DNA from 3 places in the Halalkalibacter sp. AB-rgal2 genome. Region 2 is predicted to be linked to each of the others. Evidence: predicted binding sites of a transcription regulator. Region 2 holds the regulator's gene; each other region holds the start of a gene.
What was found. Region 2 encodes Rex, which represses fermentation and respiration genes when NADH is low (regulators of the CRP and FNR family bind a similar motif). Its sites were predicted from a motif close to TTGTGAAATATTTCACAA; they were not measured.

Region 1: a site for Rex is predicted at 2,583-2,600, ahead of ACERJO_RS09765 (L-lactate dehydrogenase). Genes of this name have one in related genera too.
Region 3: a site for Rex is predicted at 2,213-2,230, ahead of ACERJO_RS05975 (cytochrome ubiquinol oxidase subunit I). Genes of this name have one in related genera too.

Annotation. Positions count from the first base shown of each region.
Region 1 covers NZ_JBGUAV010000009.1:121,124-125,346, forward strand. The annotation lists gene hmpA (NO-inducible flavohemoprotein) at 1-857, opposite strand, end outside; gene ACERJO_RS09760 (RrF2 family transcriptional regulator) at 1,047-1,511, shown strand; gene ACERJO_RS09765 (L-lactate dehydrogenase) at 1,552-2,508, opposite strand; gene ACERJO_RS09770 (methyl-accepting chemotaxis protein) at 2,699-4,177, shown strand.
Region 2 covers NZ_JBGUAV010000014.1:70,444-74,666, reverse strand. The annotation lists gene ACERJO_RS12505 (ABC-F family ATP-binding cassette domain-containing protein) at 1-1,524, opposite strand, end outside; gene ACERJO_RS12500 (redox-sensing transcriptional repressor Rex) at 1,703-2,338, shown strand; gene ACERJO_RS12495 (twin-arginine translocase TatA/TatE family subunit) at 2,363-2,545, shown strand; gene tatC (twin-arginine translocase subunit TatC) at 2,562-3,329, shown strand; gene ACERJO_RS12485 (DoxX family protein) at 3,983-4,223, shown strand, end outside.
Region 3 covers NZ_JBGUAV010000005.1:52,439-56,661, forward strand. The annotation lists gene ACERJO_RS05965 (AraC family transcriptional regulator) at 1-97, opposite strand, end outside; gene ACERJO_RS05970 (protein adenylyltransferase SelO) at 266-1,726, shown strand; gene ACERJO_RS05975 (cytochrome ubiquinol oxidase subunit I) at 2,297-3,637, shown strand; gene ACERJO_RS05980 (cytochrome d ubiquinol oxidase subunit II) at 3,634-4,223, shown strand, end outside.

The sequences.
Region 1 (4,223 bases), on a different contig from region 2:
TATTTAGCCATACTTAACAGGGGAGTAATACCAACACCACCACTTAGAAAATAAATGGGATTCTCATTTGCTTCGCTAAGTGTGAATTCACCTGCAGGAGCTGTTAATTCTAATTCGTGCCCAACGTTAATTTGATCGTGAAGATAATTCGAGACTTTTCCTTCTGGTTGGTGTTCGTTTTCTCGCTTTACAGATATACGCAAGTACGGTTTCCCAGGTACATCTGATAAACTATATTGTCGATTGGATAAATAATTCTCCCCAGGTAGTTGTACACGAATTGTAACGTATTGACCCGGTTTAAAGTGTGGGATAGCACCCTGGTCTACTGGCTGTAAGTAAAACGAAGTAATACATTTACTTTCTACTTGTTTACGTATCACTTTAAATGCTCTGTAGCCATCCCATCCACCTATTTGCTGAGCCGCTTCTTCATACATTTCATTTTCCACATCAATAAATACTTGAGCAATAACGCCATATGCTTCTTCCCATGCGTCTAATATGTCTTCAGTAGCGGCATCACCTAATACTTCTTTAATAGCTTTTAATAAATATTTACCTACTATAGGATAATGTTCAGCTTTTATTTGTAAACTTCGGTGCTTATGAGCGATTTGTTTTACTTTTGGCAATAATACTTCCAACTGATCGATGTTTTGTGCTGCAGCATAGACAGTGTTGGCCAAAGAGATTTGTTGTCGTCCTTTTTTTTGATTTGCATGATTGAAAATATGTAATAGCTCTGGGTGTTCATTAAACATAGATTCATAAAAATGACTTGTAATATCAACTCCTTTATTTGCTAAAATCTGCGCAGTAGATTTAATAATTTTAATCGTTTTTGTCGATAACATGATAAACCTCCATTAAACATATATTTTAAATACATCTTTAATTGTAAAAGGGAATAATATTAAAAGCAATATTTAATATACATGTTTAAAAAGTGTTCACATTTCGAGTGTTGTTATTATAAATTTAAAATGATCTATGTTATGATAATTTCACTTACAAAAAACATTGTAGTATATAAGGGGCTTACTATGAGATTAACGAATTATACAGATTACTCATTACGAGTACTCACTTATTTGGCATTAAAAGATAAAGAGGAGCTTTCTAATATAAAAGAGATTGCTGATTTCTATCAAATATCTAAAAATCATTTAATGAAAGTCACATATGAACTAGGGAAGTGGGGAATAATTGAAACGATTAGAGGGAGAAACGGTGGAATCAGATTATCAATTGATCCGGAAGAAGTGAATATCGGGAAAGTTGTGCGAAAAACAGAGGATGATTTTCATTTAGTGGAATGTTTCGATGCTTCTCGAAATGATTGTATCATTTCACCGGTATGTGGTTTGAAGCATGTTTTAAATGAAGCGTTGGTAGCCTATTTAAACGTGTTAGATCAGTATACATTGAAGGATATTTTACAAAATAAACAAATGTTATCGCAATACCTATCATCGAATTCTTCAGAAAAAAAACAACAGGAGGGTTAAGCTCCCGTTGTTTTAGAAGCGACTTTCATGGAATGCTTTTTTAGTTTATTTTAAAGTGGGGGGCAAGTATATCTTTTAAAATGTGAGCACTTTTATGAAAAGCAATGGATTCTTCCTCATTTAAATCAAGCTCAACGATTTCCCTAATTCCTTCGCGGTTAATAATAGTAGGAACACCAATATAGACATCTTTTTCATTGTATTGTCCATCAAGGTGGGCAGATACAGTCAGAATGGCATTTTCGTTGTTTAAAATCGCTTTCGTAATACGAACTAATGCCATAGCAATGCCATAATAGGTAGCGCCTTTTCCTCTAATAATGTGATAAGCAGCATCTCTAACATTCTCAAATAACTGCAGTAAATCCTCGATATTGTACTGTTCGTGACGTTTAATCATCTTCATAATAGGGACTCCACCAATATCAGCGAGACTGTAGACAGGCAGTTCACTATCACCATGCTCGCCAATAATATAAGCATGTACATTTGTAGGTGACACATTAAAATATTCACCAAGCATAAAGCGGAGCCGAGCCGTATCAAGTGTTGTCCCAGAACCAATAACACGCTCTTTAGGTAAGCCGCTAAACTTCCAAGTGGCATAAGTTAAAATGTCAACAGGGTTTGTTGCTACTAAGAAAATACCATCAAATCCACTATCCATCACTTGTTCAACAATGCTTTTGAATATATTTACATTTTTCTCGACAAGATCTAGTCTTGTTTCTCCAGGCTTTTGGTTAGCTCCAGCACATATGACAACGATGTCTACGTTATAACAATCCTCATATGTTCCGAATCGCACATGTGTAGGCTGAGGTGCGAAGACTTTTCCATGATTAAGATCCATGACATCACCGATTGCCTTTTCTTCATTTAAATCAATTAATATAAGCTCATCAACTATGCCTTGATTAATAAGTGAAAATGCATAACTAGACCCTACAAACCCTGTTCCAATTAGAGCAACTCGATTTAGTTTAATGTATGCCATTTCATCACATCCTTCATTCATTGTGAACGTACTATATATGGAGTATATCACTTTTCCAATGATTTAAGTTAAGTTTGCTCAATTTTTCACAAACTATCCACATCTTTTAAAAAAAAGACAAATAGATTAATGAGTGGTAAAATAGTAGCATGATTTAATACACATATACCAGTCGCAAAGGAGAATAGAGATGAATCGTGTACAAGAGATGATCAATCGTGATTTCAAAGTGAAGAACAAAATGATGCTTATTATTTTTTCCATGAGTATTTTAGCAGGTGCTATTTTATCCTTTGTGCAAGGAGAAACGGGAAAAGGAATCTATTATTTAAGTCAAGCGCTCTTATTATTAATAGCCTTTCTCGTCGTTTCATACATATTTAAAAAAGCAGCTGTTTTTCCATATAGCTTTATACTCATTGTTGCTGGATATACGATATCATATTCGCTTTTTTTGGGTGGGGGATTTGGAATTATATTCATCGCTTTTTTCTATTTACTATTTTCTGCTTTCCACTATCGTCATCGGATTTTTATCTTTGGATTAGTTCTAGGTTTTGCGATGATTCTTATTGAATTTTCAATAGGGGAATCTCAACATGAAATATATGCTTCTTTACAACCTTTTGTCCTATTAATTTATATACTAATGGGATTAGTACTCTATGGAATGATTCGAATTAATCATCAACAATCTTTGACATTACAAGAAATGCTTACGAAGGAAGAAGAGGCCAGCCGTAAAGAATCATCTCAAAAAGAGTTGCTCGTAACGGATCTAAAGGATATTACGAGCAATGTTAAGGAGGCTAATGAGAAGCTGAGAACAAATAATGAATCACAAAGTGAAATGGCTACAGCTATTAACCAAATTGCTGTAGGGAGTCAAACGCAAAGCGAACAAGTCATTGGAATATCAATGAATGCGCAGGAAATATTGACAATGATGAATCAATTAAATGAAAAATCGACAGAATTAAAAGGTGAAACGAATTCAACAGCAGACCAAGCGAACGAAGGTCAAAAGCTAATTCTTGGATTACAATCTTCAATGAATGAGTTACAAACGTTTGTTGGTCAGTTAAATCAGACCTTTCAAATATTAACTGAGAAAATTGAGGAAACGACAACTTTTACGAGCGATATTCGCGAAATAACTGAGCAGACTAATTTACTAGCTTTAAATGCTTCCATTGAAGCAGCTAGAGCGGGAGAAGCTGGAAAAGGCTTCTCGGTTGTTGCGAATGAAATTAAGAAATTAGCTCATATTACACATCAGACAACGGAGAAAATTACTAGTAATTTACATGAGGTGAATGATCAAAATCGATTAACGGTTGATAAGCTATCGCTGAGTAGTAGTCAGTTTGAGACGATTTTACAGTCAACACATACTGTGAAAAATAACTTTGATGGTATTACGAGTACGATTCAACAATTAGTACAGCAGTTTGATGAGTTTGATACGTTATCGGATACAGTAAAAGAACAATCAACAAACGTGGATTCTTCAACACGTTCATTAGCTAATATTATATATGAAACGTCAGCTAGTTTAGAGGAGCTAACAGCAACAATCGAAACATTAAAGCAAGATAATGAGGAGATTGCGTCATTAATTACTGCGACAACAGAACGTGCTCAAGACATTATTGAGAAGCAACAATAAGCGATAATAGCTAGCCTTAAAGAGAAGAACTTTAAGGCTAGCTTTT
Region 2 (4,223 bases):
ATTAAGAAAGTAGCGATCATGTGAAACGAATAAAAGCGTTCCTGGATAATCGATAAGGGCATTTTCAAGCACTTCCTTAGCGTCGAGGTCGAGATGGTTCGTTGGCTCATCCAGAATGAGGAAGTTTGCCTTTTGCATCATGAGCTTTGCTAATGCTAATCTAGCTTTTTCTCCACCACTCAACGTTGAGACCGGCTTCAGAACATCATCGCCACTAAATAAGAAGTTACCTAAAACAGTCCGTATTTCCTTCTCAGGAAGAAGGTGATGCTCGTCCCATAGTTCATGCAGAACAAGCTTATTGGACTTTAAATTGGCTTGCTCTTGGTCGTAATAGCCCGCTCGAACATTGCTTCCAAGATGTATCGTTCCTTGCTCTGTTGGCAGCTTGTTCATAATCGCCTTTAATAATGTCGACTTTCCAGCGCCGTTCGGTCCAATTAACGCGACGCTCTCTCCACGGTTGATGGCAAGGTTCAATTGACTGAAAATCGTGCTTTCATCGTATGAAATATGCAATTGGTTAACTCGAAGTACTTCATTCCCACTTTGACGTTCGATATTAAAGGAAAAAGAAGCTGACTTCTCTGAACCAGCTGGCCGATCAAGCTTGTCCATACGCTGTAGCTGTTTTCTTCTGCTTTGCGCTCTCTTTGTTGTTGAGGCACGAGCGATATTACGTTGAATAAATTCCTCTAGCTTGGAAATCTCACCTTGCTGCTTTTCGAATTGCTTCAGCTCTAGCTCGTATTGTTTAGCTTTTTCATCTAAATAGTCACTATAGTTTCCGGTGTATTTCTTTGTTAATGTCCTTGAAATTTCAACGACCTGAGTAACGATTCGGTCTAGGAAATACCGATCGTGGGAAACGATTAGAATAGCCCCTTTGTAGCCTGCTAAATAATGTTCTAACCATGTGAGTGTTTCAATATCTAGATGGTTCGTTGGCTCATCTAAAATGAGGAGATCAGGCTTCGTTAATAGTAGTTTTGCTAGAGCTAATCTTGTTTTTTGTCCACCGGATAAATTCGAAATTTTTGTTGCGTAATCGAAGTCGGCAAAGTTCATGCCTGCTAGTACACTGCGAATATCAGCTTCGTATTGAAAGCCACCTTGGTCTTTAAATTGAAGCTGTTTTTCATCGTAATCTTTAAGGAGTTTCTCGTATTTTGTGTTATTGGCTAGTATGGATGGATTGGCCATTTGTTCTTCCATTGACCTTATATGGCGCTCCATTTCTTGTAATGGTTTAAAAACCGCAAGCATTTCATCCCAAATAGACAGGTTTGATTCTAAGCCAGTATCCTGAGCCAAATAACCAATATCAATTCCTTTTGGCATCATTAAATCGCCACTGTCATAAGAAAGCTGTCCGGCTATAATTTTTAGTAACGTTGATTTACCCGCACCATTACGTCCGACAAGCCCAACACGGTCACCAGTTTGAATTTCTAGCTTTATAGATGATAAAATCGGTTCAACGCCGAATGATTTTGAAAGGTTGTTACATTGTAAAATGATCATTTGAATATTCCTTCTCTCATCTCATCATAGTTACTTGTTCTCGCACTTTTAGTGTAACGTAGAATGCATCTTTCAACAACTTGTTGAACAACGAAGTAAACGAATGACAAGTAATTGTGAATTAGTGTACAATAGCTAAGAAATGATTAGTTAAATTTAGAGAAGGGGGAGGCATTGAATGAATACGGATCATACAAAAATTCCACAAGCAACAGCTAAACGTCTCCCACTTTATTACCGCTTTCTTGAGAATTTACAAGCTTCGGGGAAGCAGCGAGTGTCGTCTACGGAATTAAGTGAAGCTGTGAAAGTAGACTCTGCAACCATTCGTCGGGACTTTTCTTATTTCGGTGCTCTTGGGAAAAAGGGATATGGATACAATGTAAACTATTTATTGTCCTTTTTCCGAAAAACGTTAGATCAGGACGAATTAACGAAGGTCATTTTAGTAGGAGTCGGAAACCTCGGTACGGCTTTTTTGCAATATAACTTCTCTAAGAATAATAATACACAAATTGTGATGGCCTATGATGTGGATAAATCGAAAATTGGCACAGAGGTAGGCGGTGTTACGATACGCCATTTCGATGATATGAAGCATATAGATCCAAATGAAGTATCGGTTGCCATTTTAACGGTTCCGGTTGCAGTAGCGCAAAGAATCGCTGATGAGCTTGTTGAGATTGGCATTAAGGGAATTTTAAATTTTACTCCAGCGCGATTGGATGTGCCAGACACGGTACGAGTGCACCACATTGATCTTTCTGTAGAATTACAAGCATTGGTTTATTTTTTGAAGCATTATCCTGTATAATAGGATGGACAAGGAGGTGTACCTATGGGATTAGGTGCAGGTAGTATTGCATTAATTGCTATTGTCGCTTTAATCATTTTCGGTCCGAAGAAGTTACCTGAGCTTGGAAAAGCAGCGGGAAACACGTTACGTGAATTTAAGAATGCAACAAAAGGGCTTGCAGATGAAGATGAAGATAAGAAGAACAACAATAATGACAAAGCCTAGTAGGAAGGGTATATAGATGAATCGAAGAGACATGTCGGTAATGGATCATATTGTGGAGCTAAGACGTAGAATAGTCATTACGCTCGTATTCTTCACAATCGCTCTCATTGCCGGCTTCTTTTTAGCTACTCCGTTAATCACATATTTACAAAGTACACCGACAGCACAAGATTTGCCCATGAACGCGTTTAAAATGACCGATCCTATTCGTATTTTTATGACGTTTGCCTTTGCAGGTGCACTGATTTTAACGTTTCCGGTCATTTTGTATCAGTTGTGGGCGTTTATTAAGCCAGGTTTACATGAGAACGAACAGAAGGCGACGCTCGCATATATTCCATTTGCGTTTTTTTTATTACTTACAGGTATTTCGTTTGCCTACTTTGTGTTGTTTCCTTTTTTAGTACAGTTTATGAGCAACTTATCGGAGAGACTAGGAATTACGGAACAGTATGGTATTAATGAGTATTTTTCTTTTTTATTTCAAGTAACATTACCATTTGGCGCATTATTTCAACTGCCAGTCGTTGTGATGTTCTTTACACGACTTGGGTTGTTAACACCAGACTTTCTGAAGCAAGTTAGAAAGTTTGCGTATTTTCTATTACTAATCGTAGCAGGATTTATTACACCGCCAGAATTTATCTCTCATTTGATGGTGACGTTACCACTGCTGTTATTATATGAATTCAGTATTTGGATTTCGAAGATTACGTATCGTAAGGTGTTAAAGGCTGAGAAGGAAAGAGAACAGGCAGAGGAAGAGAATAAGGAAACCGTATAATTAGAAGCCTGGAATAAAAGTTAAAGAAAAAAGGAATAAGAGAGGGCACAGAAAAAGACAAATCAACTTTTTCTGTGCCTTTTATTTGACAAGCGAGCGCTTCACTCGTTGCGCATCTTGCTATGAGAAACCCACTCATTGCAAGGCAACGGCTATGCACATTACTTAAAGGTCACTGAAAAAGTGTGATTTTCACTTTTTCAGTGGCCTCCATATCCGTGGTGTGGGGGAAAGGTGAATAATAGGCTGCATACGGCTTCCTCATTCCTCTATATCCACTTTTCTTACTCAATTTGGCCTTATTTTACTAGATTAGCGGAATAGGAATTCCCTTTACTCCTTAAGCAACGAGTATTTCGTCTTTTAGCAGTATGAGGATTACCAAATGGCTCTCTGTGGAGCTCCGCTGCTAGAATGATGACAGGCTGTATACGGCTTCCTCATTCCTTTATTCTGGCTTTTGAGGGACAAGAGTGGCACGACATGAGCAACAGAATATCAATAAGTTTGTGAAATATTGAACAAAGTTTGAACAATGCTCAGAATCTATAGCCAATGGTATGACAATGAACTATACTGTAAGTGTAAAGGGAATGTGAAAGACTTCACAATTATATGTGAAATATTGAGCATAATAAAGGGAGGAATCTAACATGTTTGGTCAATTTTTAAGAGAAAACAAAATTGCTGCTGGAATTATGGTGTTCTTACGATTATATTTAGGGTGGTCTTGGTTATCTGCAGGATGGGGAAAGGTGACTGGTGATTTTCATGCAGGAGGGTATTTACAAGGGTCTGTTGCAAACCCGGTTATGAGTGGTGAGGAAGTCGTTTATCCTACTTATGTCGCTTTCTTAGAAGGCTTTGCGATTCCGAACGCGGATGTATTTAGCG
Region 3 (4,223 bases), on a different contig from region 2:
CTTGAAAATGATCAGGGCAGCAAAGCTCAGAACCATATTGATTTAAATATAGATCATTGTATGGAATACTATTAGTAACATACTTGAGTATTTGCATCGCATCCCCCCCTAAAAACTAATAGTCGTTTGTAAGCATTATATCATAGGGAAGTTGGAAAGATGACGTATAATTTTTATATGAAATGTTCGCGTATAATAAAGGGCATTCTACAATTGCAAAGATCATACTTTAATGATCAATTTCATGAAGCTGAAAGGAGTCGTTATGACTATCGAACATGGTTGGAACCTAGATCACAGCTATACAAAGTTACCAAATTCATTTTATTCACATCAAAAGCCAACACCCGTCCCGTCACCTGAATTAGTAATCGTAAATGAACGTCTGTCTGAAGAATTAAGGTTAGAGGCTAGCGAATTAAAAGGGGAAGAAGCTGCACAAATATTCGCAGGGAATCAATTTCCACCGGGGTCTGACCCCATTGCACAAGCCTATGCAGGTCACCAATTCGGGCATTTCACAATGCTTGGAGATGGTCGGGCGATTCTCTTAGGTGAACAAGTGACACCAACTGGAGAACGAGTAGATATTCAACTGAAGGGAGCTGGGCGGACACCATATTCACGTGGAGGTGATGGTCGAGCTTCACTAGGTCCGATGTTACGTGAATATATGATAAGTGAAGCGATGTACGCATTAGGTATTCCGACAAGTCGCAGCTTAGCTGTTGTGAAGACGGGGGAACTAGTATATCGCGAAACGGAGTTAGATGGAGCCATTTTAACAAGAGTTGCAGCTAGTCATATTCGTGTAGGAACCTTTCAATATATTGCTCAGTTTGGTGAGAAGAATGATCTGCAAGCTTTAGCGGACTATACAATTGATCGGCATTTTGCTTATATTGCTGATAATCATCAACGTTATTTGCGTTTATTAGAAGAAGTTATAAAAAAACAGGCAAGTTTAGTTGCAAAATGGCAGCTCGTTGGATTTGTGCATGGTGTGATGAATACGGATAACGTGGCGATAAGCGGTGAGACGATTGATTATGGACCATGCGCATTTATTGATAAGTATGACCCTACGACTGTATATAGTTCGATTGATCGACAAGGGCGTTATGCATATGGAAATCAACCATATATGGCTGCCTGGGGTTTGGCAAGGTTGGCAGAAGCGATCCTCCCTTTGTTACATGAGGACAAGGAGCAAGCAGTTAAGCTAGCGGAAGGGGCGATTGCGACATTCTCAGAATCCTTTCAAGAAGAATGGTTAACTGGAATGAGAAAGAAGCTAGGGTTGGTAGATGGAGAAGATGGCGATCAAGAGCTTATTAACAGTCTTTTGAAAATGATGGATACCCATGAAGCTGATTATACGAATACATTTAGAGCGCTAACATTGGGTCAATTAGATGAAGAAGCATTATTCGAAACGAAGTCCTTCCAAGCATGGCATAAGCAATGGATGGAGCGGTTAGCTAAACAAGGTCATTCTGAGGAAATCGTTCAGGAACGAATGCAAAAGTCCAACCCTGTGGTCATCCCACGTAATCATCGTGTAGAGGAAGCGTTGGCAGCGGCTGTAGAAGATGATGATTATGATGTTATGAAACAGCTTCTTCATGTATTAGAGAAACCATATGATTATTCTATGGAATTAACGAAATATTGTCAGCCACCAGCACCATCGGATCGTCCATATCAGACTTTATGTGGAACTTAATTGATATAGTGTGGTTAGAAAGACATGTTAACGGGTAAATGGTTAACATGTCTTTCTGTATTAAGAAAAGACGCTATCGTGCTTTTCTTACATAATCAAAATTTATAAAATTCATGGAAGGAATTGTGAGAATAACCGAAGGAGCTATCGGAACCACTCAGTGAAGAAGCGGGGGGCAAAGGTCACGTGCTCTATGCGGTTCCTCATTCCTCTATTTAAGATAAATGAGTCCAAAAGGAGCCATAAAAGCCAAAATAGCGGAATGAGGGCTACATTTTCTTTTCAGGAAATGTTTTTTCTCTTATTTAGAGGAATGAGGATTAACTTTGTTGGTTGTCCCTATGCAAGTAGGTTCGCAAAAGTAGTGATCACGCATTGATGAGCTACACCCTATGAACGGCTCGGCACAACACTTATAAGAAAAGATGCTATCGCAGTTTTCTTATGTCATAAATTCATCACTCCTTTGTAACAAAATTGTTTGATTTGTGATATTTTTCACATACATTTCCGTTATACAATAGGTAGTATCTTCTGCTTATGAAAGGGAGAGGACAAGGAGGAGAGAAGATGGATTCAGTTGAATTTAGTCGATATTTAACGATGATGACATTGTCAGTACATGTCATCTATGCAACTCTCGGTGTGGGTGTACCAATTTTGATACTTATTGCTCACTGGCTCGGCTTAAAGAGGAATGATGAGCATTATTTGCTTATGGCAAAACGCTGGGCACGAGGGTATGTGATTACAGTTGCGGTTGGGGTTGTGACCGGAACGGCGATTGCTCTCCAGTTAGCGCTTTTATGGCCTAGCTTTATGGAATTTGCTGGTCAGCTTATTGCGTTACCATTATTTATGGAGACTTTTGCGTTTTTCTTTGAAGCCATTTTCTTAGGAATTTACTTATATACGTGGGACCGTTTTAAAAATCCATTTAAACATTTTATGCTCTTAATTCCAGTATTAATCGGCGGAGCGATGTCGGCATTATTTATTACGTCTGTTAATGCCTTTATGAATACGCCACAAGGCTTTGCGTTAGTTGATGGACAATTGACCAATATTCAGCCGTTTTTGGCGATGTTTAATCCAGCGATGCCAACGAAGGTTGGACATGTGCTCACATCAGCATATATGACTACTGCCTTTGTTCTAGCCTCAATTGCCGCTTATCATCTATTAAAGGGAAATCGTCACGAGTATCACCGTAAAGGACTTGCGTTAACGATGAAAGTGGCTCTTATCTTTTCGATCGCGACAGCCGTTGTTGGTGACTTTTCAGGGAAGTTCTTAGCTGAGTATCAACCTGAGAAGCTTGCTGCTGCGGAATGGCACTTTGAGACAGAAGAAGAAGCTCCACTCGTGCTGTATGGGGTGTTGACGGAAACGAATGAAGTTAAATATGCGATTCGTATTCCATATGCGCTAAGCTTTTTAGTGCATAGTAACTTTACAGGTGAAGTGGTCGGCCTTGATCAGTTTCCAGAGGAATATCATCCTCCGTATATCGTGCATTACTTTTTTGACATGATGATTACGATTGGAATAGGGTTAACGGCGTTGGCACTTTTCTATATAGTGGCCCTTTATCGCAACTGGTCGTTTATTAAGACGAAATTATTCCGACGGTTGCTTGTTGCCTCAGGTCCATTGGCGATGCTTGCCATTCAAGCAGGGTGGTGGTTTGCTGAAATGGGTCGACAGCCGTGGATTATGAGAGGATATATGACAACGGCCGAAGGGGCAACTGATTCACCATATGTATGGGTGATGTTTATTGCTTTTGCCGTGCTTTACCTTATTTTAGTTGTGGGTACGGGTGTTGTATTATCGAGAATGTTTAAAAATAACCCAGTTGAAAAAGAATTAGAAAGGCAGACTGACGCCAAGGGAGGTATTGCAAAATGACCGTTGAAATTATAGGGATTTCCGTCTTGTGGCTATTCCTTTTTGGCTATGTCATTATTGCTTCCATTGACTTTGGAGCAGGCTTCTTTAATGCATTTACGATTGTGACGAAGAAGAACCATATTGTGAATACGGTCATTCAACGTTACTTATCCCCTGTTTGGGAGATTACAAATGTCTTTCTTGTGTTTTTCTTTGTTGGGATGATCGGTTTTTTTCCAAGTACAGCTTACTATTTTGGTACAGTTCTCTTAATTCCAATTAGTATATCGATTATTTTATTGGCGCTACGTGGTAGCTATTATGCATTTGGCACGTATGGGACAAAGAAAGGTCATGTCGGATATACACTTATGTATGGTATAACTGGTGTCCTTATTCCGGCGTCTTTAACGACAGCGTTAATTGTGTCCCAAGGTGGTTTTATTCATACAACGTCATCAGGGCGGATTGAGCTCGATTATATTGGGTTATTTACAAGCCCGTTTGCATGGTCGATTATTGTTCTAAGTCTTGTCAGTGTTTTGTTTATTTCTGCTAGCTTTCTAGCTTATTATTCATCTGTTGCAAAAGATAGGAAAGCTTT